DNA from 2 places in the Mitsuaria sp. RG genome. Region 2 is predicted to be linked to the other one. Evidence: predicted binding sites of a transcription regulator. Region 2 holds the regulator's gene; the other holds the start of a gene.
What was found. Region 2 encodes sigma-54, which starts transcription at its own class of promoters, with help from an activator protein. Its sites were predicted from a motif close to TGGCANGNAANCTGCTTT; they were not measured.
Positions count from the first base shown of each region.

Region 1 (10,584 bases), on a different contig from region 2:
CTGCTGTTCGGCACGCCGGGCCGTACCAGTGCACACGCCCACTATGCCCACCAGGTGCTGCTGCCCCTCGAGGGCAAGGTGTGCGTTGAAATCGCGGGCGAGCAGCGCAGCGGCAGGTTGCTGGCCATCGGGTCGCTGCAGCCCCACGCCATCCTCGCTCATCAGCCGCCTTGCATCACTCTGTTCGCCGAACCTCTGGCGTTTTCCCTGGAGACCTTGCTCGACGTCTGCCAACAGGCACCCCGTAGCATCCCCGGTCTGGCCCAAGCACTGCGTCTGACACCGCGCCGTTCGCTGGACCCTCGCCTGAACCGGGCACTGGCGCGGATCCGTGCGCTGGACGACCAGCGTCTGCCTGCCACGGCGCTGGCGCAGGAGGCCGCGCTGTCGATCAGCCAGCTGGAACGCTTGTTCAGCGACAGCCTCGGCCTGTCGGTACGACGCCTGGTGCTGTGGCAGCGTCTGCGCCAAGCCCTGCGCCAAGCCCTGACCGGCGCCTCCCTGACCGAAGCAGCCATGGCCGCGGGCTTTGCCGACTCGGCGCACCTTTCACGCAGCCTGCGTCAGCAGTTCGGTATCCGCGCCAGCGAGGCCCTGCGCCACCTGCGCTCAGATTCGCTGGTCTAGGGCCTGGCGCAGGCCGCGTGGCAGTGGTGCCGGCGGCTGCGCCGTGGCTGCCGGGCGAAACGGCTCACGCAGCTGAGCCAGGTATGCTTGCGGGTAGTCCGGGCGATCACCAATGCCCATGTCGTCATCGGCCAGCCCATAACCAGGCAGATGCAGCGCGGTCCCCAGCAGGCGATCCCACAGCGGGAAGAACAGGGCGAAATTGACGTCACCCAGCGTGCCGTACTTCAGATGGTGCAGCCGGTGCACGGGCGCCCAGGCGAACAGATGGCGCAGGCCGCCGATGCGCATGTCGACATTGCTGTGCTGCAGCAGCAACTGCACCGAGATGCTGAAGGCCAGCAGCGCCGCGATATCCTGCGGCAAGCCCAGCAACAGCAACGGCAGCACACCGCCGAGGGCCTCGGCCAGTTGGTGCAGCGGGTGCTTCATCAGGCCGTTGAAGCCGTACAGCCGGGTCACGCTGTGATGCACCGCGTGCAGGCGCCAGAGCAGCGCGCTGCGGTGGCTGGCGTAGTGCACCAGGGTGATGCCCAGGTCGGCCAGGGGTATGGCAAGCAGCAATTGCCACAGCACCGGCCAGTGGCTGGGCCACAGCCCGCTGGCCGGCAGCCAGCCGGCGAACAGTGGAATCGTGGCGATGCTGGCGACATTCAGGGTTTCGTTGACCAGCGCGTGCAAGCCATCGCGCCCGACCTCCCCGTCAGCCTCGCTCCAGGCAGGCTTGTACGGATACAGCGCTTCGCAGGTGAACGACAGCAGGATGGCCACGCCGAGCAGGGGCAGCAGCCAGAGAATGTCGGCGCCGAGGTTGATCAGGTAGACGGCTGTGCCGATGAAACCGAGGAAGAAGCATGGGGCATAGAGGATGCGCATGGAAGGCTCCGGTCATGGATGGAGCCGCGAGTGTTGCCTGGTGCCTGAACGTGACGCTTGAACGAACGGCGCATTTCCTGCCTCAGGCCTGCACACGTCCCTGTAGGAGCGGCCTTGTGCCGCGAAAGGGCCGCAAAGCGGCCCCGGCGATCTTTGCATCGACGCTGAAATCCTGGGGCCGCTACGCAGCCCTTTCGCGGCACAAGGCCGCTCCTACAGGGGACCGTCGATCGCGCCTTGGATTCGTGCCGCCAACTGACGACGCATCTCGTCATTGGCGCCCTGGGCCTGGGCCAGTATCGCCCGCAACCCTTGCACCTGGGCGTCACGCTGCTGCAATTGCTCGTCCAGCAACCTGCTCTGTGCCGTCGCCTGGCGCTGCTCGGCCAGCAGGCGTTCGTTGTCGCGGTGCAGGCGAGTCAGTTCGTCCTGGCGGGCGATGGCGCCCTGCTGCAGGGTCTGCAACTGGCCCTGCAACTGGCGCACCTGGGTCTCGCTCCGGCGTTGCTCCTGCTGGCGCTGTTCGAGGCTGGCGCGCAGTTGCTCGTCCTTGTCGGCCAGGCGCGCCTGCAGTTCGCCCTGGGACTGGCTCAGACCGGCACTGCGCAACTGTTCGGCCTGCAGGTTGGCCTGGCTGGCGGCCAGGCGTTCGGACTCGACGTGCAGCGCACCACTCAAGGTCTCGACCTGGCGCAGCGCGCCGGCCAGTTCGCGCTGGACCCGTTGCAGCTCAGCCTGCATCGCCGCGCAATGGGCCTGTGCGGCAGCCTCGGCGGCATCGATGCGTGCCTGCCCTTCCTCCTGCAATTGCGCGGCCAGTCGCTCGACCATCCGCCCCAGCGGTTCGCTCAGCGCCGTACTGTTGCCCAGCAGCGACACAGGCTGGCGATCGAGTTCCTTCAGGTAGCGGTGGATGGTGGTCTTCGACCCGGTGTTGCCCAATTCGATACGTATCGCATCGATACTCGGATTCTCACCCCGGGCCATCAGCGCCTGCCGCGCTTGCTGAACAGCTGCCTTGTCGATGCCTATGCGGGCCATTGCTCACTCCACCATTACGTACCATGGCATGTACCATGTAATTTGCTGAATACTGCACGTCCCGCACCGCCTTTTCAAGCGCGTCGGTTGCAGGTCGTCCATTACGGTCGCTTTGATATAGTACAGCCCGCTTGAACACCCGCCCTTCATAGATGATATCTATCACCTCATCCAGCCTATCGATTTGACCGCGTCAAATTGCCTCAGCTAACGTGCCGCCCGCTTCGAAGCCTTCCCCGCTGCTGCCAAACCCCGATCCACGGCCTGAGCCGTCGTCCTTGCGTTCGAGTTGTTGAAATGTCTGTGAATACCCCCTCCCGGATCACCGAGCTGGTCATAGAAGCCGGCACCCGTAAAGCCCATCTACCCACCCGCGCCACCCTGATCCTCGGTTTCCTGGCCGGGGCGTTCATCTCCCTGGGTTTCCTGTTGGCGATCCACGTCAGCACCATGATCCCCACACCATGGGCCTCGTTCGGCACCCTGCTGGGCGCCGCGGTGTTTCCCATCGGCCTGATCCTGGTGATCCTGGCCGGGGGCGAACTGCTTACCGGCAACATGATGAGCCTGCCCCTGGCGATGTTCGCCGGACGTATCCGCCTGTGGGCGGTGGCGCGCAACTGGGCCCTGGTGACCCTGGCCAACCTGCTGGGCGCACTGTTCGTCGCCTACTGCTTCGGCCATCTGCTCGGACTGACCGAGGGGCCGTACCTGGGCAAGACCCTGGCGGGCGCCACCAGCAAGGTCAGTGCCGATTTCCTGCATGCCTTCGTCTCCGGCATCGGCTGCAACTGGCTGGTGTGCCTGGCGGTGTGGCTGTCGTACGCCAGCCGTGAGATGAGCGGCAAGATCCTCGGCATCTGGTTCCCGATCATGGCCTTCGTCGCCATCGGCTTCCAGCACGTGGTGGCCAACATGTTCCTGATCCCGGCGGCGATCTTTGCCGGCTACCTGAGCTGGGGGCAGTTGCTGGAAAACCTGGCGGCGGTGTTCCTGGGCAATGCCGTGGGTGGGGCGATCTTCGTCGGCCTGGCCTACTACGTCTCGTTCGGCGCACCGGCTCAGGAACAGGGCGCGCTGCAGTAGCTGGCCTCAGCCGGCCACCGCCTTCGCAGCCTGGGCCAGACGCTGCACGGCCTGGCGGATCTCGTCCGGATCCAGCGAGGCGAACCCCAGGCGCAGGGCATTCTCGGGTTGGCCGGCGGGTGAAAACTGCCGGCCGGCACGCACCACCAGGTCCAGTCGCAGCGCCTCGACCGCCAGCCGACCCACGTCGATCGACGGGGCAAACCTCACCCACAGCGCCAACCCGCCTTCCGGCACCTGCACTGCGATACGCTCGCCAAAGGCCTCCCGCAGGCAAGCCAGCAACATATCCCGGCGCTGCCGGTATTCCCTGGATACCCGCCGCAGATGCTTCCTGAGCTCACCAGCCTCGATCAGGTCGGCGAGCATCCGCTGCATCACCGCATCACCCTGCCCCAGGCTCAGCGCCGCGGTGCGGCTCAGCGTCTCGACCACCGCCGGCGGCGCGACGATGAAGCTGCAACGGAAGGTGCTGCCCAGCGACTTGGACAACGAGCCGACATAGATCACATGGCGCTGCAGGGGATCACTGGCCAGCGGCAGGTAGGGCCGCCCGGCAAAGTGGTACTCGTGGTCGTAGTCCTCCTCGATCACGCAGAAATCATGGCGCCGCGCCAGTTCCAGCAACTGCCGCCGGCGACCGGCGCGCAAACTGACGGTGGTGGGAAACTGGTGGTGGGGCGTGACATACAGAAAGCGCACCGGATGCAGCCGGCACAGCGCTTCGATCTGCTCGACGCGACACCCCTCCTCGTCCAGGTCCACGGTCTCCAGCCGGGCACCCAGCTGGCGAAAGATCTCCCAGGCCGGCGGATAGCTCAGCCGCTCCACCAGCACCACGTCACCGGGCCTGAGCAACACGCTGGCGGCCAGGTACAGCGACATCTGCGTGCCCTGGGTGAGGCAGATGTGCTCGGCCCCCACGTTCAGCCCGCGCTCCTGGCGCAGCATGTCCGCCAGCACCCGGCGCAGGTGATGGCCGCTGCCGTCGCTGCCATGGCGCACGGTATTGGTGGCGAAGCTGTGACGCAGGGCCTTGCGGTAGTAACGGTGCAGGACCGCCTGGGGCAACAGGCGATGGTCACAGGCGCCATTGTCGAAGAACAGTGCCCCGGGGCGCTGGTGCCACGCCGTTGCCTGCTCGCTCGCCGCGAAATACGCAGTGGCAGGCGCATCGCGCAATTTCGGAGCGAATGGCTGCGCCACCTGGCGCGCCGGCGTCGCCTGCGCGGCGAGCTGCTGGCTGACGAAGGTTCCCCGGCGCGGCACGCTGTACAGCCAGCCCTTGGTCGCCGCTTCCTCGTAGGCAAGGATCACCGTCTTGCGATTGACGTCGAGCAGTTGCGCCATGTCCCGGGTACCCGGCAAGGGGGTTCCGGGAAGCAGGCGGCCATCGCTGATCGCGCTGACCAGTCCTTCGACGATCTTTCGATAGGAGGCCTGCGGCTCGCCCCCGTCCAGGTTGAGCAACGGCCGCCATTTGCGTAACTGGACCATGTGAATTATCCAAAACTGGAGGTTTTCCTGGTCCAAGTCTACCGCAACAATCACCGCTCCCACTGCCGCGAGATCGCCATGCCCAACCACCATGTCATTGAATTGTCGCCCTCGGGCAGAACCTTCGAGGCCGGCGACGAGCTGCTGCTCGACGCCATGCTCGCCAGTGGCCTTGCCGTGCCCTTCTCGTGCCGTCGCGGCGCCTGCGGCTCGTGCAAGGTCAAGGTGGTCGCCGGCCAGTATCGCGACAGGCTGCGCGACGCGGATACGCCCGCGCCCTCCTATCCCCTGGCCGCCGACGAACTGCTGCTGTGCCAGAGCCACGCTTGCGGCGACATGCGCCTGGCGATTCCCGGCTGGTCACTGGACACGCCGACGCTGGCCTTCAGCGCGCGGGTACTGGACAAGCGCTCCCTGAGCGTCGATATCACCGAGCTGGTGCTGCAACCCGAACAGCCCGTCGAGGTACGTGCCGGCCAGTACCTCAGGTTCCGCCTCGACAACGGTGACAGCCGCTGTTTCTCCATCGCCAACCTGCCGGCGCAGGACCAGGGACGGATGCTGTTTCATATCCGCAGGGTCGCTGGCGGCCTGTTTTCCGAGCACCTGCTGCCATCACTCGGCATAGGCGACGTGCTGAACCTCGAAGGCCCGGTGGGGGCCTGCACCTGGCAACATGAAGATGAACGCCCCGTCGTACTGTTCGCCACCGGAACCGGCTATGCCGGCATCAAGCCTCTGCTGCTGATGGCCCTGGCACGCGATGCCGAGGTCACGCTGTATTGGGGCGGCGCCTCGCCGGCCGATTTCTACGACCGTGCGTTCCTCGACCAGTGCAGCCAGGCGCACCCTCGGTTTCGCTGGCATCCGGTCCTGGCCACCCAGGCCCGCGTGCAGCAGGTGGCGCTGGCCCAGGCGCATCGCTGGGCCGATACCCAGGTCTACGCCTGTGGCAACGCCACGATGATCCAGCAGGTCCGCGAGCAATGCCTTGGCGCAGGCGTGCAGGCCCATCGCTTCATCGCTGAGGCCTTCGTGCCCAGCGGCGCAGCGCTGCCGTCGACGGCACTGGACCCGCAACTGGAGAAAGTCGGCCCGCGCTACTCGCTGGACGGCATGCTCGCCGCCCGCGAACAGACGGTACGGGCCCTGGCCGCCATCGCCAGCCAGCTGGAAGTCGGCATGACCACCGCCCAGGCCTTGGCCATGGCCGAGCGCACCTTGCGGGCCATGGGCGCCTCGCACACCTGGCACCCGACCTACATCCGCTTCGGCGACGACACCGTGCGCACGCCGCGCCAGGGCATCGACCCGCAGCGCAGGCTGCGCGCCAGCGATATCGCAGTGGTCGATCTCGGCCCGGTATGGGACGGCTACGAGGGTGATTATGGGGATACCTTCGTGTTCGGCGACCGCCCCCTGCACCACGCCTGCGTCGAAGCGCTGCATGCCGTGTTCGACGAGACGCGCCTGGCCTGGCGCCGCGGACTGACCGGGCGCGAGCTGTACAACGTCGCCGAGCGCAGTGCCCAGGCCAGGGGCTGGTGTCTGGAGCGCAACCTGGCCGGGCATCGCATCGCCGACTTCCCCCATGTCCTGTACGGGCAGGAGAAGCTGGCCGACCTGCAGATCGTGCCGGGGGAGATGGTCTGGGTGCTGGAAATCCAGCTGTGCCATCCCAGCGAACCGGTCGGGGCGTTCTTCGAGGATATCCTCATCGCCAGTTGACCCTGCCGGGCTGATCGTCAGCTGCACTGCTGGATGTTAATGATTTGCATTGAGGTTTTACCGTACTGGGTCGGAAAGCCTAGTGAATGCCTTCACTCACTTGCGAATCGAAAGGAATCCAGCATGTCGCAACAGCGTGTCAGCCCGGCGCAGCAGCCGGCTGTGCCCCACTTCGACCTCAATCGCACCTTCGCCGCCGTGCACATGGCCTTGTTGCTCGGCCTGGGCGGTGTCTCCATGAGCGTGACCGCGGCGCAGACCGTGGAACGGGCCGAGGAAGTGGAAAAATCCCGCCAAGACCAGGCCAGCGGCAGCCTCGAGCTGACCGAGACCCGGGTCGAAGGCGACCTCGACGCCCCGAGCGCACTGCCCCCCGCCTACGCCGGCGGCCAGGTGGCCTCGGGCGGCCGGGTCGGCTTGCTGGGCAACAAGGACTTCATGGAGACGCCGTTCAGCACCATCAGCTACACCGACCAGTACATCCAGGACACCCAGGCGCAAACCGTCACCGACGTGATCGCCGCGACCGACCCCGCAGTGTTCAGCAATGGCCTGAAGGGCACCTACAGCGAGAACTACTCGATCCGCGGCTTCAACTCCAACATCAACGATGTGAGCATCGGTGGCCTGTACGGCATGGCGCCCTACTACCGGATCTCGCCCGAGATGTACGAGCGCATCGAAGTGCTCAAGGGCCCGTCTGCCCTGCTCAACGGCATGCCACCGGCCGGCTCGGTGGCCGGCAGCATCAACCTGGTGCCCAAGCGCGCGGGCGCCGAACCGCTGACCCGGATCACCACCACCTACATGTCCGACGCGCAGTTCGGCGGGCACCTCGACGTCGGCCGCCGCTTCGGCGAGCAGCAGCAGTTCGGCGTGCGCTTCAACAGTGTCTATCGTGACGGCGACACCGCGACCGACCATCAGCGCATGAAGGCCGAGCTCAACGCCCTGGGCCTCGACTGGCGCGGCGAGCGGGCGCGCCTGTCCGCCGACCTGTACGAAAGCGAGGACCGGGTCAGGGGCCAGAACCGCGGCATCGGCCTGGCCGCAGGCGTGCCAGTGCCCCGGCCGCCGAAGTCCGAGACCTTGCTCAACCCGGACTGGGGCTTCGTCCAGACCCGCGACAAGGGCGTGATCGTGCGCGGCGAGTACGACCTCAACGACAACCTCATGGCCTATGCCGCGGCCGGCACCAGCAAGACCGACTATGCCTACAGTGGCACCATGCTCGCCGAGGTGTTCAACACCGCTGGAGACATGGAGACGAACATGGGCCAGTTGAAGATCGACCTCAAGAAGACTTCGGGCGAGGCCGGCCTGCGCGGCCATTTCGACACGTTCGGTGTCGGTCACCAATGGTCGCTCAACGCCACGCACTACTCGGACAAGCAGCACGATTATGGCCGACGCAACGTCCCGGGGGCCGAGTGGGTCAACAACATCTACCACCCAGTCTGGGGACCGGAGGCCGCCAGGAGCTACCCGGCCATCGCCCACACCGAGTCGCGCCTGAGCAGCTACGGCCTGGCCGACACCCTGTCGTTCCTCGACGAGCGTCTTCAACTCACCTTGGGCGTGCGTCGCCAGCAGGTGCTGACCGACAGTTTCGACGTCAGCAACGGCGCGCATACCACGCGCTACAACGAGAGCGCCACGACCCCAGCGGCGGCAGTGCTGGTCAAGGTCACCGACGAGGTGTCGCTGTACGCCAACTACATCGAGGGCCTGAGCAAGGGTGCCATCGCCCCGATTACCGCGCCCAACGCCGGCCAAGTGTTCGCCCCCTACAAGTCCAAGCAGAAGGAAGTCGGCATCAAGCTCGACCTTGGCGACTTCGCCCACACCCTGAGCCTGTACCAGATCGAACGCCCCAGCAGCTTCACCGATCCGGTGACCAAGGTGTTCTCCTTCGGTGGTGAACAGCGTAACCGCGGGCTCGAGTGGAGCTTCTTCGGCACCCCGCTGACCGATGTGCGCCTGATGGGCGGCGTGGCGCGCCTCGACCCCAAGGTGACCAAGGCCGAGAACCCCGCCGAGGAAGGCAAGACCGCCACCGGCCAGCCGAAATTGCAAGGCAAGCTGGGCGTGGAGTGGGACACCCCACTGCTCGATGGCCTGACCCTGACCGCCAACGCCACCGCCGTGTCGAAGCAGTACATCAGCGACGACAACAGCCAGTCGATTCCTGGCTACACGATATATGACGTCGGTGCCCGCTACCGGCTGCAGGTGGCCGACCACCCGGTGACCTTGCGCGGCACGGTGGAGAACGTGACCAACAAGGCCTACTGGGGCATGCCGTTGCTCACCAGCCTGGGGCTGGGTGCGCCGCGTACGGTACAGCTGTCTGCCAGCATCGATTTCTGACCTCAGTCCGCCTTGCCTACCGGCATCGGTTGCCCCGCCAGGACACTGGCGGGCGTGACCACCTGCCCCAGGTCGATGTGACGGAAATCCGGCTTGGCCCCCAGCCGCGCATTGAAACGCACGTTGAAGGTGAACGGGTCGTCGGTCGGCATGTCCAGCGAACGGCCGTAGCGCGCGCTCACGGCCGTGCCGTCATAACCCATCAGTTTGAGCAGCGTGGGGAACAGGTTGTAATGGCTGGAAGCGTTGCGATTGGCCTGCAGATGGGCCTGCCAGTCCAGCGTGCGCAGGCCCTCGCCCTGGATCACCACCAATGGCACCAGGCCCTCTTCCGGCACAGGATCGCTGTCGCAATGGGTGTTCAGGCCAGGATTGCCGCGCTCATGCAGGTCCTGGCCATGGTCGGAGGTATAGAGCACCACGGCCTGGCTGAGATCACCCTCGGCGAACAGCCGGCGAAAGAATTCGCCGACATTCCACAGCACGGTGTTCTGGTAGGCGTTGCGATACAACACCCAGTCCTGCGGACGGCCATCGAATCCATCGCGGGTGCCGGTGTCGGCGATATCGACGTAACGCCCCCGAGGCAAGGCGGGCTGGTACTTGAGGAAGTCATCCGGATACTTGTCATGCACCGGGAAGTGGGCGCCGACCTTGTTCACCACGATCAGCTGCGGCCTGCCGTCCTTGAGCAACGCCACCAGCCGCTCCAGCGCCGCCATGTCGCGCTGCACCACGGGGGTGTCGTCGAACTGGATGAACTGGTCGATATCACGCTTTTCGGTCTCGGTCATCAGGTTCTGCAGGTTGCCGCCGGTGCGCTGGCCATCGATATACACCGTTCCCAGGCCCGCGCGTTTGGCGTACTGCCAGATCGACGGCTGGGTCGAGTTGATGCGCAGGTAATCGGTGCGGGTTCCGCCATAGCGCAGGGTGACGTTGGTGTCGGCACTGCAGTTGGCGATGGACGCGGCATAGCCGAAGTTGACGATTGACACGCCGGACTGGGCCTGGCCCAGGTGGCTGGTGACCCCGGCCGGGGTGTTCAGGTCCAGGTAGTTGCCCGAGATGCTCTCGTCGATCAGCAGCACGATATCCCGCGCCATCGCCGGCCCCGCCTGGGCCAGGGTCACTGGCTGGCGCGGCCCGACATGGTCGTGCAGGGTCTCGTAGCCGAACAGGCTGAGGTAGGCCAGCGGCGTGTACATCACCGGCAGCCCGCGGGCGCCCTCGCCGGCGCGCACGAACAGGATGGCGATCAGCGCCAGCAGACCCAGCACCGGCGCCACGGGTGGCAACAGCCACGGTAGCCGAGGGGTCGGCCCCGGGCGCAAGCCAAGACCAAACAGCAGCAACAGC
Region 1 is NZ_JAQMYQ010000031.1:28,296-38,879, forward strand. Features, by position in the region: gene POF53_RS17555 (helix-turn-helix domain-containing protein) at 1-627, shown strand, start outside; gene POF53_RS17560 (sterol desaturase family protein) at 610-1,503, opposite strand; gene POF53_RS17565 (DNA-binding protein) at 1,717-2,544, opposite strand; gene POF53_RS17570 (formate/nitrite transporter family protein) at 2,842-3,630, shown strand; gene pdxR (MocR-like pyridoxine biosynthesis transcription factor PdxR) at 3,637-5,127, opposite strand; gene POF53_RS17580 (M24 family metallopeptidase) at 5,206-6,855, shown strand; gene POF53_RS17585 (TonB-dependent receptor) at 6,979-9,225, shown strand; gene POF53_RS17590 (sulfatase-like hydrolase/transferase) at 9,228-10,584, opposite strand, start outside.
Region 1: the regulator sigma-54 is predicted to act here: its motif matches at 2,569-2,586, upstream of POF53_RS17570 (formate/nitrite transporter family protein).

Region 2 (10,584 bases):
GATCACCGGCTGTTCGAGGCCGGAATGCTCGCGAAGTTCCGGCTTCCAGTATGGATTGGGCAGGCAACGCACATCGAACACCACATCGGCGTCCACCGGCATGCCGCGCTTGAAGCCGAACGACTCGACCAGGAACGCGGTGCCTGGCTCGGGCTGGTTGAGCAGGCGCAGCTTGATCGAATCGCGCAGCTGGTAGAGGTTCAGATTGGTGGTGTCGATTTTCAGGTCGGCGAGGTCGGCGATCGGCCCGAGCAGCTCGCTTTCCACGCGGATCGCCTCGGCCAGCGAGCGGCTGTCGTTGGTCAGCGGATGGCGGCGGCGGGTTTCCGAGAAGCGCTTGAGCAGGGTGTCTTCGTCGGCGTCCAGGTACAGCACGTCGCACTGGATATGCCGCGAACGTGCCTCATCCAGCAGTTCGGGGAAGCGCGACAGGTGGCTGGGGAGGTTGCGCGCATCGATGGATACCGCGACCTTCGGTTGCAGCAACTCGGTGTTGATCAGCGCGTTTTCCGCCAACTGCGGCAACAACCCGGCGGGCAGGTTGTCGATGCAGTAGTAGCCGTTGTCTTCCAGCACGTCGAGGGCGGTGCTCTTACCGGAGCCGGAGCGGCCGCTGACGATGATCAGGCGCATGTTCAGTGCTCGTTCTGTACGTCCAGGACGACCTGGTAAAGGGCATCGCTGCTGTCGGCGGCACGCAGGCGATCGCGGACCTCCTTGCGATCGAGCATGCTGGCGATCTGGCGCAGCAGTTCAAGGTGAGCATCGGTGGCAGCTTCCGGGACCAGCAGGACGAACAGCAGGTCGACCGGTGCGCCATCGATGGCATCGTAATCGATAGGGGCGTCCAGGTGCAGCAGGGCGCTCACTGGCGCGGTGCAGCCCACAAGCCGGCAGTGGGGAATGGCAATGCCATTGCCAAAACCGGTGGAGCCCAGTTTTTCCCGAGCGATGAGCTTGTCGAAGACGTCTTGCATCTCCAGCTCGGGTACTTGCTCGGCGATCAGGTTGGCGACCTTTTCCAGGGCGCGCTTCTTGCTGCCGCCCGGCACGTTCACGAGGGAACGGCCGGGGGTCAGGATGGTTTCAAGTCGGATCATGGATGAGGGGGATCAGCGGGCGGCTGCGCCTTGCAGCAGGCTTTGCTGTTTTTCCTTGTGTTTTTTCAGTTGGCGATCAAGTTTGTCTGCCAGGGCGTCGATCGCCGCATACATGTCTTGATGTTCGGCGTTGGCGACGACTTCGCCACCGGGAATCTGGAGTGTGGCTTCCACCTTCTGCTGCAGCTTCTCGACCTTCATGATCACCGTCGCATTGGTGATCTTGTCGAAATGACCCTCCACGCGGGCGAGCTTCTCAAGCACGTAATCGCGCAGTGGTTGGGTGACTTCTACATGCTGTCCACTGATGTTGACTTGCATACAGCTTCTCCTTTGTTGCCCGTGCATAAAGAGGCAGGTATTGCACCTGCCACTGAAACGCTGTGGCACATCCCGGGGCTACATCAGTCGCTTGCGCTCGCTCGACGGGGCGATGCCCAACGATTCGCGGTACTTGGCGACGGTGCGACGGGCTACCTGGATGCCTTGTGCCTCCAGTAAACCAGCGATCTTGCTGTCACTCAATGGCTTTTTCTGATTTTCCGCCGCCACCAGTTTCTTGATGATCGCGCGGATCGCCGTGGACGAGCATTCGCCGCCTTCGGCGGTGCTCACGTGGCTGGAGAAAAAGTATTTCAGTTCGTAGATGCCGCGCGGGGTGTGCATGTATTTTTGCGTGGTCACCCGGGAAATGGTCGACTCGTGCATGCCCACCGCCTCGGCGATATCGTGCAGCACCAGTGGCTTCATGGCCTCGTCGCCGTGGTCGAGGAAGCCGCGCTGGTGCTCGACGATCTGCGTCGCCACCTTCATCAGCGTCTCGTTGCGGCTCTGCAGGCTCTTGATGAACCAGCGCGCTTCCTGCAACTGGTTGCGCATGAAGGTGTTGTCGGCGCTGGTGTCGGCGCGGCGGACGAAGCCGGCGTACTGCGGGTTGACCCGCAGGCGCGGTACCGCTTCCTGGTTGAGCTCGACCAGCCAGCGCTCGCTGTCCTTGCGCACGATGACGTCAGGCACGACGTACTCGGGCTCGCTGGACTCGATCTGCGAGCCGGGCCGCGGGTTGAGGGTCTGCACCAGTTCGATGATCTGGCGCAGTTCGTCTTCCTTGAGCTTCATGCGGCGCATCAGCTGGCTGTAGTCGCGGCTGCCGAGCAGGTCGATGAAGTCGGTGACCAGGCGCTGGGCCTCGCTCATCCACGGTGTCGAGGCCGGCAGCTGGCGCAGTTGCAGCAGCAGGCATTCGCCCAGGGAACGGGCGCCAATGCCGACAGGTTCGAACTGCTGGATGCGGTGCAGCACCGCCTCGACCTCGTCCAGCTCGATGTCGAGTTCCGGATCGAAGCCTGCGCAGATCTCCTCGAGGGTGTCTTCCAGGTAGCCCTGGCTGTTGATGCTGTCGATCAGGGTGACGGCGATCAGGCGGTCGGTGTCGGACATCGGCGCCAGGTTGAGCTGCCACAGCAGGTGGCTCTGCAGACTCTCGCCGACCGAGGTGCGGGTGGTGAAGTCCCACTCGTCGTCATCGTTGCTCGGCAGGCTGCTGGCGCTGGTCTGGTAGATGTCTTCCCAGGCGGTGTCGACCGGCAGTTCGTTGGGGATGCGCTCGGCCCATTCGCCGTCTTCGAGGTTTTCCGCGGTGCTGCTGGTACTGGTTTCCTGGAAACTGTTGTCCTGGACTTCGGCGGTCGGCTTGTTCTCGGCGTTGTCCGCCATCGGATCGCTGTTGTCGAAGTCCTCGCCGTCTTCCTGACGTTCGAGCATCGGATTGGACTCCAGCGCTTCCTGGATTTCCTGCTGGAGGTCCAGGGTGGAGAGCTGAAGCAGACGGATGGCCTGTTGCAACTGCGGGGTCATCGTCAGTTGCTGGCCCATTTTTAGGACGAGCGATGGTTTCATGGCTGGGGCTTGATACCTTGTTGCCGGCGCGCATGCGCCATCCACTACACGGAGGGCGCCTGGGCGCCGATTTTAAGCAAGTTGTATGCCTGAAATTGCAGCGTTTGCCTAGAGCACTGTAACAACTTAAGCCTCGAACAGGCGCTTGCGCCAGTGCTCCGGGCAGGCCGGGGTCAGAGTCGGAACTCGTGCCCCAGGTACACTTCCTTGACCAGCTGGTTGGCCAGGATGGTCTCGGCGTCGCCTTCGGCGATCAGCTGGCCATCGTTGACGATGTAGGCGGTCTCGCAGATGTCCAGGGTCTCGCGAACGTTGTGGTCGGTGATCAGTACGCCGATGCCCTTGTTCTTGAGGTGGTGGATGATCTGCTTGATGTCGCCCACGGAGATCGGGTCGACACCGGCAAAGGGTTCGTCCAGCAGGATGAACTTGGGCGCGGTGGCCAGGGCGCGGGCGATCTCGACGCGGCGGCGTTCACCGCCGGAGAGGCTCATGCCGAGGTTGTCGCGGATGTGGCTGATGTGGAATTCCTGCAGCAGGCTTTCCAGCTCCTTGCGCCGGCCGTCGCGGTCGAGGTCCTTGCGGGTCTCGAGGATGGCCATGATGTTGTCGGCCACCGACAGCTTGCGGAAGATCGAGGCTTCCTGCGGCAGGTAGCCGATACCGGCCTGGGCGCGGCCGTGCATGGGCTGGTGGCTGACGTCGAGGCTGTCGATCAGCACGCGGCCCTGGTCGGCCTGGACCAGGCCGACGATCATGTAGAAACAGGTGGTCTTGCCGGCGCCGTTGGGGCCGAGCAGGCCGACGATCTGGCCGCTGTCGATGGACAGGCTGACGTCGCGAACGACCTGCCTGCCCTTGTAGCTCTTGGCCAGGTGCTGGGCTTTGAGGGTTGCCATTTACTCGGCCTTTTTCTTCGGTTGAATGACCATGTCGATGCGCTGACGTGGTGCAGTCACGTTGCCACCGCGACCGGCGGTAGCCACCTGGGTCTTGGTGTTGTAGACGATCTTCTCGCCTTCGGTGGTGTTGCCTTCGTTCTCGACCTTGGCGCGGTCGGTAAGGATCACCGTGTCTTTCTGCGCCTGGTACTGGATGGTCACGGCCCAGCCTTTCATCTTGTCGGGCTTGGCGGCGCTCTGCTGCTGCTCGAAGTAGGCCAGGTTGCCCACCGAGGTGACCACGTCGATGTCGCCGGAGGCGGAGCGGGTCATGGTCACGGTGTTGCCTTTGATCATCATCGAACCTTGGGTGATGATCACGTCGCCGGTGTAGGTGGCAACGCCCTGCTTGTCGTCCAGGTGGGCGTTGTCCGCCTGGATGCGGATCGGCTGGTCACGGTCATTCGGCAGGGCGAAGGCGCTCGCGCTTCCCAGTGCTACGCCCAGGCTGAGCAGAAGGGGGATGGTTTTAACGAGCCTCATACTGTCCTCTTACGTTAGAGAGCAGGTCCATCCTGCCTTCTTTCAAATACGCTTTCATTCCTTTGCCCGTAGTCGTGCCACCGGCGCCGTCGATTCTAACGGCTTGCTCGGTCTGCGCATATTGCTTCTGCGGGAACACGGTCATGCGTGTGCTGGTGATGATGGTTTCACGTTGCTTGTCGTCGGTGCGCGCCACGCGCACATCGTCGATCAGTTCGACCTCGGTGCCGTCCGGGTTGACCTCGGCGCGCTTGCTCTGCACGTGCCAGGGGTACTCGGTGCCGCGGTACATGTGCAGGTCGGGCGTGGTTACCAGGGTGACCTCGCTGGCCTTGAGGTGCTCGACCTTGGCGGCGGTCATCTCGTACTGCAGCTTGCCGTCGGGCAAGAACTGCAGGCTGTGGGCGTTGATCGCGTAGTAGTCGATGGCACTCTGGTCGACCTGGGCCTGCGGCTGGTCGAGGAAGGTCTCCGGGCTGATGTTCCAATAGCCTACCGCAACCAGCACGGCGGCGATCCCGCCTAGCAGCGCGACATTTCTGATCTTCTTGCTGAGCATGGGCAGCCTTACAGGTAATGGGCGTTGGCAGCGTCCAGGGTGCCCTGGGCCTGCATGATCAGTTCGCAGAACTCGCGGGCGGCGCCTTCGCCGCCGCGAGCCAGGGTGACGCCGTGGGCGTGCTGGCGAACGAATGCCGCGGCGTTGTGCACCGCCATGCCCAGGCCCACGCGGCGGATCACCGGCAGGTCGGGCAGGTCGTCGCCGAGGTAGGCGACCTGTTCATAGCTTAGATTGAGTTCGGCGAGCAGGCCGTCGAGCACCACCAGTTTGTCCTCGCGGCCCTGGAACAGGTGCGGGATGCCGAGGTTCTTCGCCCGGCGCTCGACCACCGGGGTCTTGCGCCCGCTGATGATCGCGGTGGTCACGCCCGCGGCCATGAGCATCTTGATGCCGTGGCCGTCGAGGGTGTTGAAGGTCTTGAACTCGCTGCCGTCCTCGAGGAAATACAGGCGGCCGTCGGTGAGCACGCCGTCGACGTCGAACACCGCCAGCTTGATGGCCTTGGCGCGTTGCATCAGGTCCTGGTTCATTTACATCACTCCGGCGCGCAGCAGGTCGTGCATGTTCAGGGCGCCGGTCGGGCGGTCTTCCTGATCGACCACCACCAGCGCGCTGATCTTGTGGTCTTCCATGATCTTCAGTGCCTCGGCGGCGAGCATCTCGGCGCGGGCGGTCTTGCCGTGCACGGTCATGACCTCGTCGATGAGGGTCTTGTGCACGTCGATGTTGCGGTCCAGGCTGCGGCGCAGGTCGCCGTCGGTGAATACGCCGGCAAGCTTGCCGTCGTCACCCAGGACCACGGTCATGCCCAGACCTTTGCGAGACATTTCAAGCAGCGCGTCCTTGAGCAGGGTGCCGCTCTTGACCACCGGGAGTTCTTCGCCGGCATGCATGACGTTCTCGACCTTCAGCAACAGGCGGCGGCCCAGTGCGCCACCGGGGTGGGAGAAGGCGAAATCCTCGGCGGTGAAGCCGCGGGCCTCCAGCAGGGCGATGGCCAGGGCGTCGCCCAGCGCCAGCGCCGCAGTGGTGGAGGAGGTCGGCGCCAGGTTGAGCGGACAGGCTTCCTGGGCGACGCTGGCGTCGAGGTTGACCTCGGCGGCCTGGGCCAGGGGCGAGTCGGGGTTGCCGGTCAGGCTGATCAGCTGGATGCCCAGGCGCTTGATCAGTGGCAGCAGGGTGACGATCTCGGCGGTGCTGCCGGAGTTGGACAGGGCAAGAATGACATCGTCCCGGGTGATCATGCCCATGTCGCCATGGCTGGCTTCGGCCGGGTGCACGAAGAACGCCGGAGTGCCGGTGCTGGCCAGGGTGGCGGCGATCTTGTTGCCGATGTGCCCCGACTTGCCCATGCCCACCACCACGACCCGTCCCTTGCTGGCCAGGATCAGTTCGCAGGCCTTGACGAAGTCACCGTCGATGCGGGCCAGCAGGGCTTCCACGGCCTCGAGTTCGAGGCGCAGGGTGCGCTGGGCGGATTGGATCAGCTCGCTGGATTGGGTCATGTCGAAACGCAATGCCTGATGAAAAGGCGGCGATTATAGCCGCAATGTGTGAAAGGCTCATCCTTCGAATGTCATATGGATGCCGCGCCAGCCTGTCTGTGCCCTGAACGAGTGCGGGGACGCCCTTGGGGCGGGCCTATCAGCGGTGCTATAGTTCGCCGCTATTCGGCCCGCCGGGGACCTGTGTGCCTTCAAGATGAAGGCAGGCGTCCACATGACGAGGCTGCACTAGCAAGGAGTCTAGATGAGTGTGGATAGCGCCTACGCGGTCGAGTTGAAGGGCGTCACCTTCAAGCGCGGTTCGCGCAGCATTTTCAGCAACGTGGACATACGCATTCCCCGCGGCAAGGTCACCGGCATCATGGGGCCTTCGGGGTGCGGCAAGACCACCTTGCTGCGCTTGATGGGCGCGCAGTTGCGCCCGTCCGGTGGCGAGGTCTGGGTCAACGGGCAGAACCTGCCCGCGTTGTCGCGCAGCGACCTGTTCGACGCGCGCAAGCAGATGGGCGTGCTGTTCCAGAGCGGCGCGCTGTTCACCGACCTGGATGTGTTCGAGAACGTGGCCTTCCCGCTGCGGGTGCATACGCAGCTGTCGGACGAGATGATCCGTGACATCGTGCTGATGAAGCTGCAGGCCGTGGGCCTGCGCGGCGCCATCGACCTGATGCCCGACGAGCTGTCCGGCGGCATGAAGCGTCGCGTGGCGCTGGCCCGGGCGATCGCCCTCGACCCGCAGATCCTCATGTACGATGAACCGTTCGTCGGCCAGGACCCGATCGCCATGGGCGTGCTGGTGCGCCTGATCCGCCTGCTCAACGATGCCCTGGGCATCACCAGCATCGTGGTGTCCCACGATCTCGCGGAAACCGCGAGCATCGCCGACTACATCTATGTGGTCGGCGACGGCCAGGTGCTGGGGCAGGGCACGCCGGACGAACTGATGGGCTCGGACAATCCGCGCATCCGCCAGTTCATGAAAGGCGACCCGGACGGCCCGGTACCCTTCCACTTCCCTGCGCCTGACTACCGCGCCGATCTGCTGGGGGCGCGTTGATGCGCAGAAAATCCTTACTCGAACGTATCCGTCTGTTCGGCCGTTCGGCCATCGATGTGCTGGCCGTGCTGGGACGCTCGTGCCTGTTCCTCGGCCATTCGCTGGGCGGGCGCAGCGGCATCGGTGGCTTCCAGCTGCTGGTCAAGCAACTGTATTCGGTGGGCGTGCTGTCGCTGGCGATCATCGTCGTGTCCGGCGTGTTCATCGGCATGGTGCTGGCCCTGCAGGGCTACAGCATCCTCGCCAGGTACGGCTCGGAGCAGGCCGTGGGGCAGATGGTCGCCCTGACCCTGCTGCGCGAGCTGGGGCCGGTGGTCACCGGTTTGCTGTTCGCCGGCCGCGCGGGCTCCGCGCTGACCGCCGAGATCGGCAACATGAAGTCCACCGAGCAACTGTCGAGCCTGGAGATGATCGGCGTCGATCCGCTCAAGTACATCGTCGCCCCGCGCCTGTGGGCCGGCTTCATCTCGCTGCCGCTGCTGGCGCTGATTTTCAGCGTGGTCGGCATCTGGGGCGGCTCGTGGGTCGCCGTGGACTGGCTGGGCGTCTATGAGGGTTCGTTCTGGGCCAACATGCAGAACAGCGTTTCGTTCAGCGACGACGTGATCAACGGGCTGATCAAGAGCCTGGTGTTCGCCTTCGTCGTCACCTGGATCGCCGTATTCCAGGGGTACGACTGTGAGCCCACTTCAGAAGGGATCAGCCGTGCCACCACCAAGACCGTGGTCTATGCCTCGTTGGCAGTCCTGGGTCTGGACTTTATTCTGACCGCCTTGATGTTTGGAGATTTCTGATGCAAAACCGCACCCTGGAAATCGGTGTCGGCCTGTTCCTCCTGGCCGGGATCCTGGCGCTGCTGCTGCTGGCCCTGCGTGTCAGCGGGCTGTCGGCCAGCCCGAGCAGCGACACGTACAAAGTTTATGCGTACTTCGACAATATCGCCGGTTTGACGGTCAGAGCTAAAGTGACCATGGCCGGTGTGACCATCGGCAAGGTCACGGCCATCGATCTGGACCGCGATTCCTACACCGGTCGGGTCACGCTGCAGCTGGACAAGCATGTCGACAACCTGCCGACCGACTCCACTGCCTCGATCCTGACCGCAGGCCTGCTGGGCGAGAAGTACATCGGCATCAGCGTGGGTGGCGAGGACGCGGTACTCAAGGACGGCAGCACCATTCACGACACCCAGTCGGCGCTGGTGCTGGAAGACCTGATCGGCAAGTTCCTGCTCAACTCGGTGGGCAAGGAACCGAAAGAAGCACAACCGGCTAATTAAGGAGTTTCCATGATTTCGATCCTGCGACGTGGCCTGCTGGTTCTGCTGGCGGCCTTCCCCCTGCTGGCCCTGGCGGCGCCGGGGCAATCCGCCCGTGATGTGATCCAGGGCACCACCACGCAGCTGCTCAGCGACCTGAAGGCCAACAAGGAGCAGTACAAGGCCAACCCCGAGGCGTTCTACAACGCGCTCAACAGCAACCTCGGCCCGGTGGTCGATGCCGATGGCATCTCCAGGAGCATCATGACCGTCAAGTACTCGCGCAAGGCGACGCCCGAGCAGATGCAGCGCTTCCAGGAGAACTTCAAGCGCAGCCTGATGCAGTTCTACGGCAACGCCCTGCTGGAGTACAACAACCAGGGCATCACCGTAGACCCGGCCAAGGCCGAGGACGGCGACCGCACCAGCGTCGGCATGAAGATCACCGGCACCAACGGCGCGGTCTATCCGGTGCAGTACACCATGCAGAAGCTCGATGGCGAGTGGAAGGTGCGTAACGTCATCGTCAATGGCATCAACATCGGCAAGCTGTTCCGCGACCAGTTCCAGGACGCCATGCAGCGCAACGGCAACAACCTGGACAAGACCATCGACGGCTGGGCTGGCGAAGTGGCCAAGGCCAAGGCGACCGCCGATACTTCGCCGGATAAGGAAGTCAAATGAGCGACGCCGCCGTGAGCATGGCCGAGCCGGGCGTCCTCGCCCTGGCCGGCGTGCTGGACTACCGCAGCGGTCCGGCCCTGCGCAAGCAGGGCAAGGCGTTGGTCGCGGCGTGCCGCGAGCAGCGCCTGGTGCTCGACTGCACCGCGGTGGTGAAGTCGAGCAGTGTCGGCCTGTCGTTGTTGCTGGGCTTCATGCGCGATGCCCAGGCGGCCGGCAAGACCTGGGAACTGCGCGGTATCCCCGAGGATATGCGGGAAATTGCCGGGGTCTATGACCTCGATGAAGTGTTGGCAGGCTGATGCCCTGCCGTTCGGGAAAGGCCCCTCGGTCAGCGCGCCTTGTCATGGGCTTCGCAGGCGAGGGGCTTTTTTGTATGATGGCCGACCCGCGCGCGTTGGGCGCCGATCGAGGTTGAGCATGCAGGCCGTAGAAGTCAAAAGCTTTCTGGAAGAGAAATTGCCGGGAACCCGGGTCGAAGTTGAAGGCGAAGGCTGCAACTTCCAGTTGAACGTGATCAGCGACGAGCTGGCCGGCCAGAGCCCGGTCAAGCGTCAGCAGGCGATCTATGCTCACCTCAATCCGTGGATCGCCAACGGCAGCATTCACGCGGTAACCATGAAATTCTTCAGCAGCGCAGCCTGGGCTGAGCGCACCTGAGCCAACTTGGCGGCGAGATACGTATGGACAAACTGATTATTACTGGCGGCGCGCGCCTCGACGGCGAGATCCGCATTTCCGGCGCGAAGAACTCGGCGCTGCCGATTCTCTCGGCCACCCTGCTGTGCGATGGTCCGGTCACGGTCGGCAACCTGCCGCACCTGCACGACATCACCACCATGATCGAGCTGTTCGGTCGCATGGGCATCGAGCCTGTGATCGACGAGAAGCTCTCGGTGGAAATCGATCCGCGCACCATCAAGACCCTGGTCGCCCCCTACGAGCTGGTCAAGACCATGCGCGCCTCGATCCTGGTGCTCGGCCCAATGGTCGCCCGTTTCGGTGAGGCCGAAGTGGCCCTGCCGGGCGGTTGTGCCATCGGTTCGCGTCCAGTCGACCTGCACATCCGCGGCCTGGAGGCCATGGGTGCAAAAATCGACG
Region 2 is NZ_JAQMYQ010000051.1:4,303-14,886, reverse strand. Features, by position in the region: gene rapZ (RNase adapter RapZ) at 1-633, opposite strand, end outside; gene ptsN (PTS IIA-like nitrogen regulatory protein PtsN) at 636-1,100, opposite strand; gene hpf (ribosome hibernation-promoting factor, HPF/YfiA family) at 1,113-1,421, opposite strand; gene POF53_RS22155 (RNA polymerase factor sigma-54) at 1,500-2,999, opposite strand; gene lptB (LPS export ABC transporter ATP-binding protein) at 3,173-3,898, opposite strand; gene lptA (lipopolysaccharide transport periplasmic protein LptA) at 3,899-4,423, opposite strand; gene lptC (LPS export ABC transporter periplasmic protein LptC) at 4,410-4,982, opposite strand; gene POF53_RS22135 (KdsC family phosphatase) at 4,991-5,515, opposite strand; gene POF53_RS22130 (KpsF/GutQ family sugar-phosphate isomerase) at 5,516-6,490, opposite strand; gene POF53_RS22125 (ATP-binding cassette domain-containing protein) at 6,735-7,544, shown strand; gene mlaE (lipid asymmetry maintenance ABC transporter permease subunit MlaE) at 7,544-8,338, shown strand; gene mlaD (outer membrane lipid asymmetry maintenance protein MlaD) at 8,338-8,823, shown strand; gene POF53_RS22110 (MlaC/ttg2D family ABC transporter substrate-binding protein) at 8,833-9,486, shown strand; gene POF53_RS22105 (STAS domain-containing protein) at 9,483-9,785, shown strand; gene POF53_RS22100 (BolA family protein) at 9,904-10,143, shown strand; gene murA (UDP-N-acetylglucosamine 1-carboxyvinyltransferase) at 10,167-10,584, shown strand, end outside.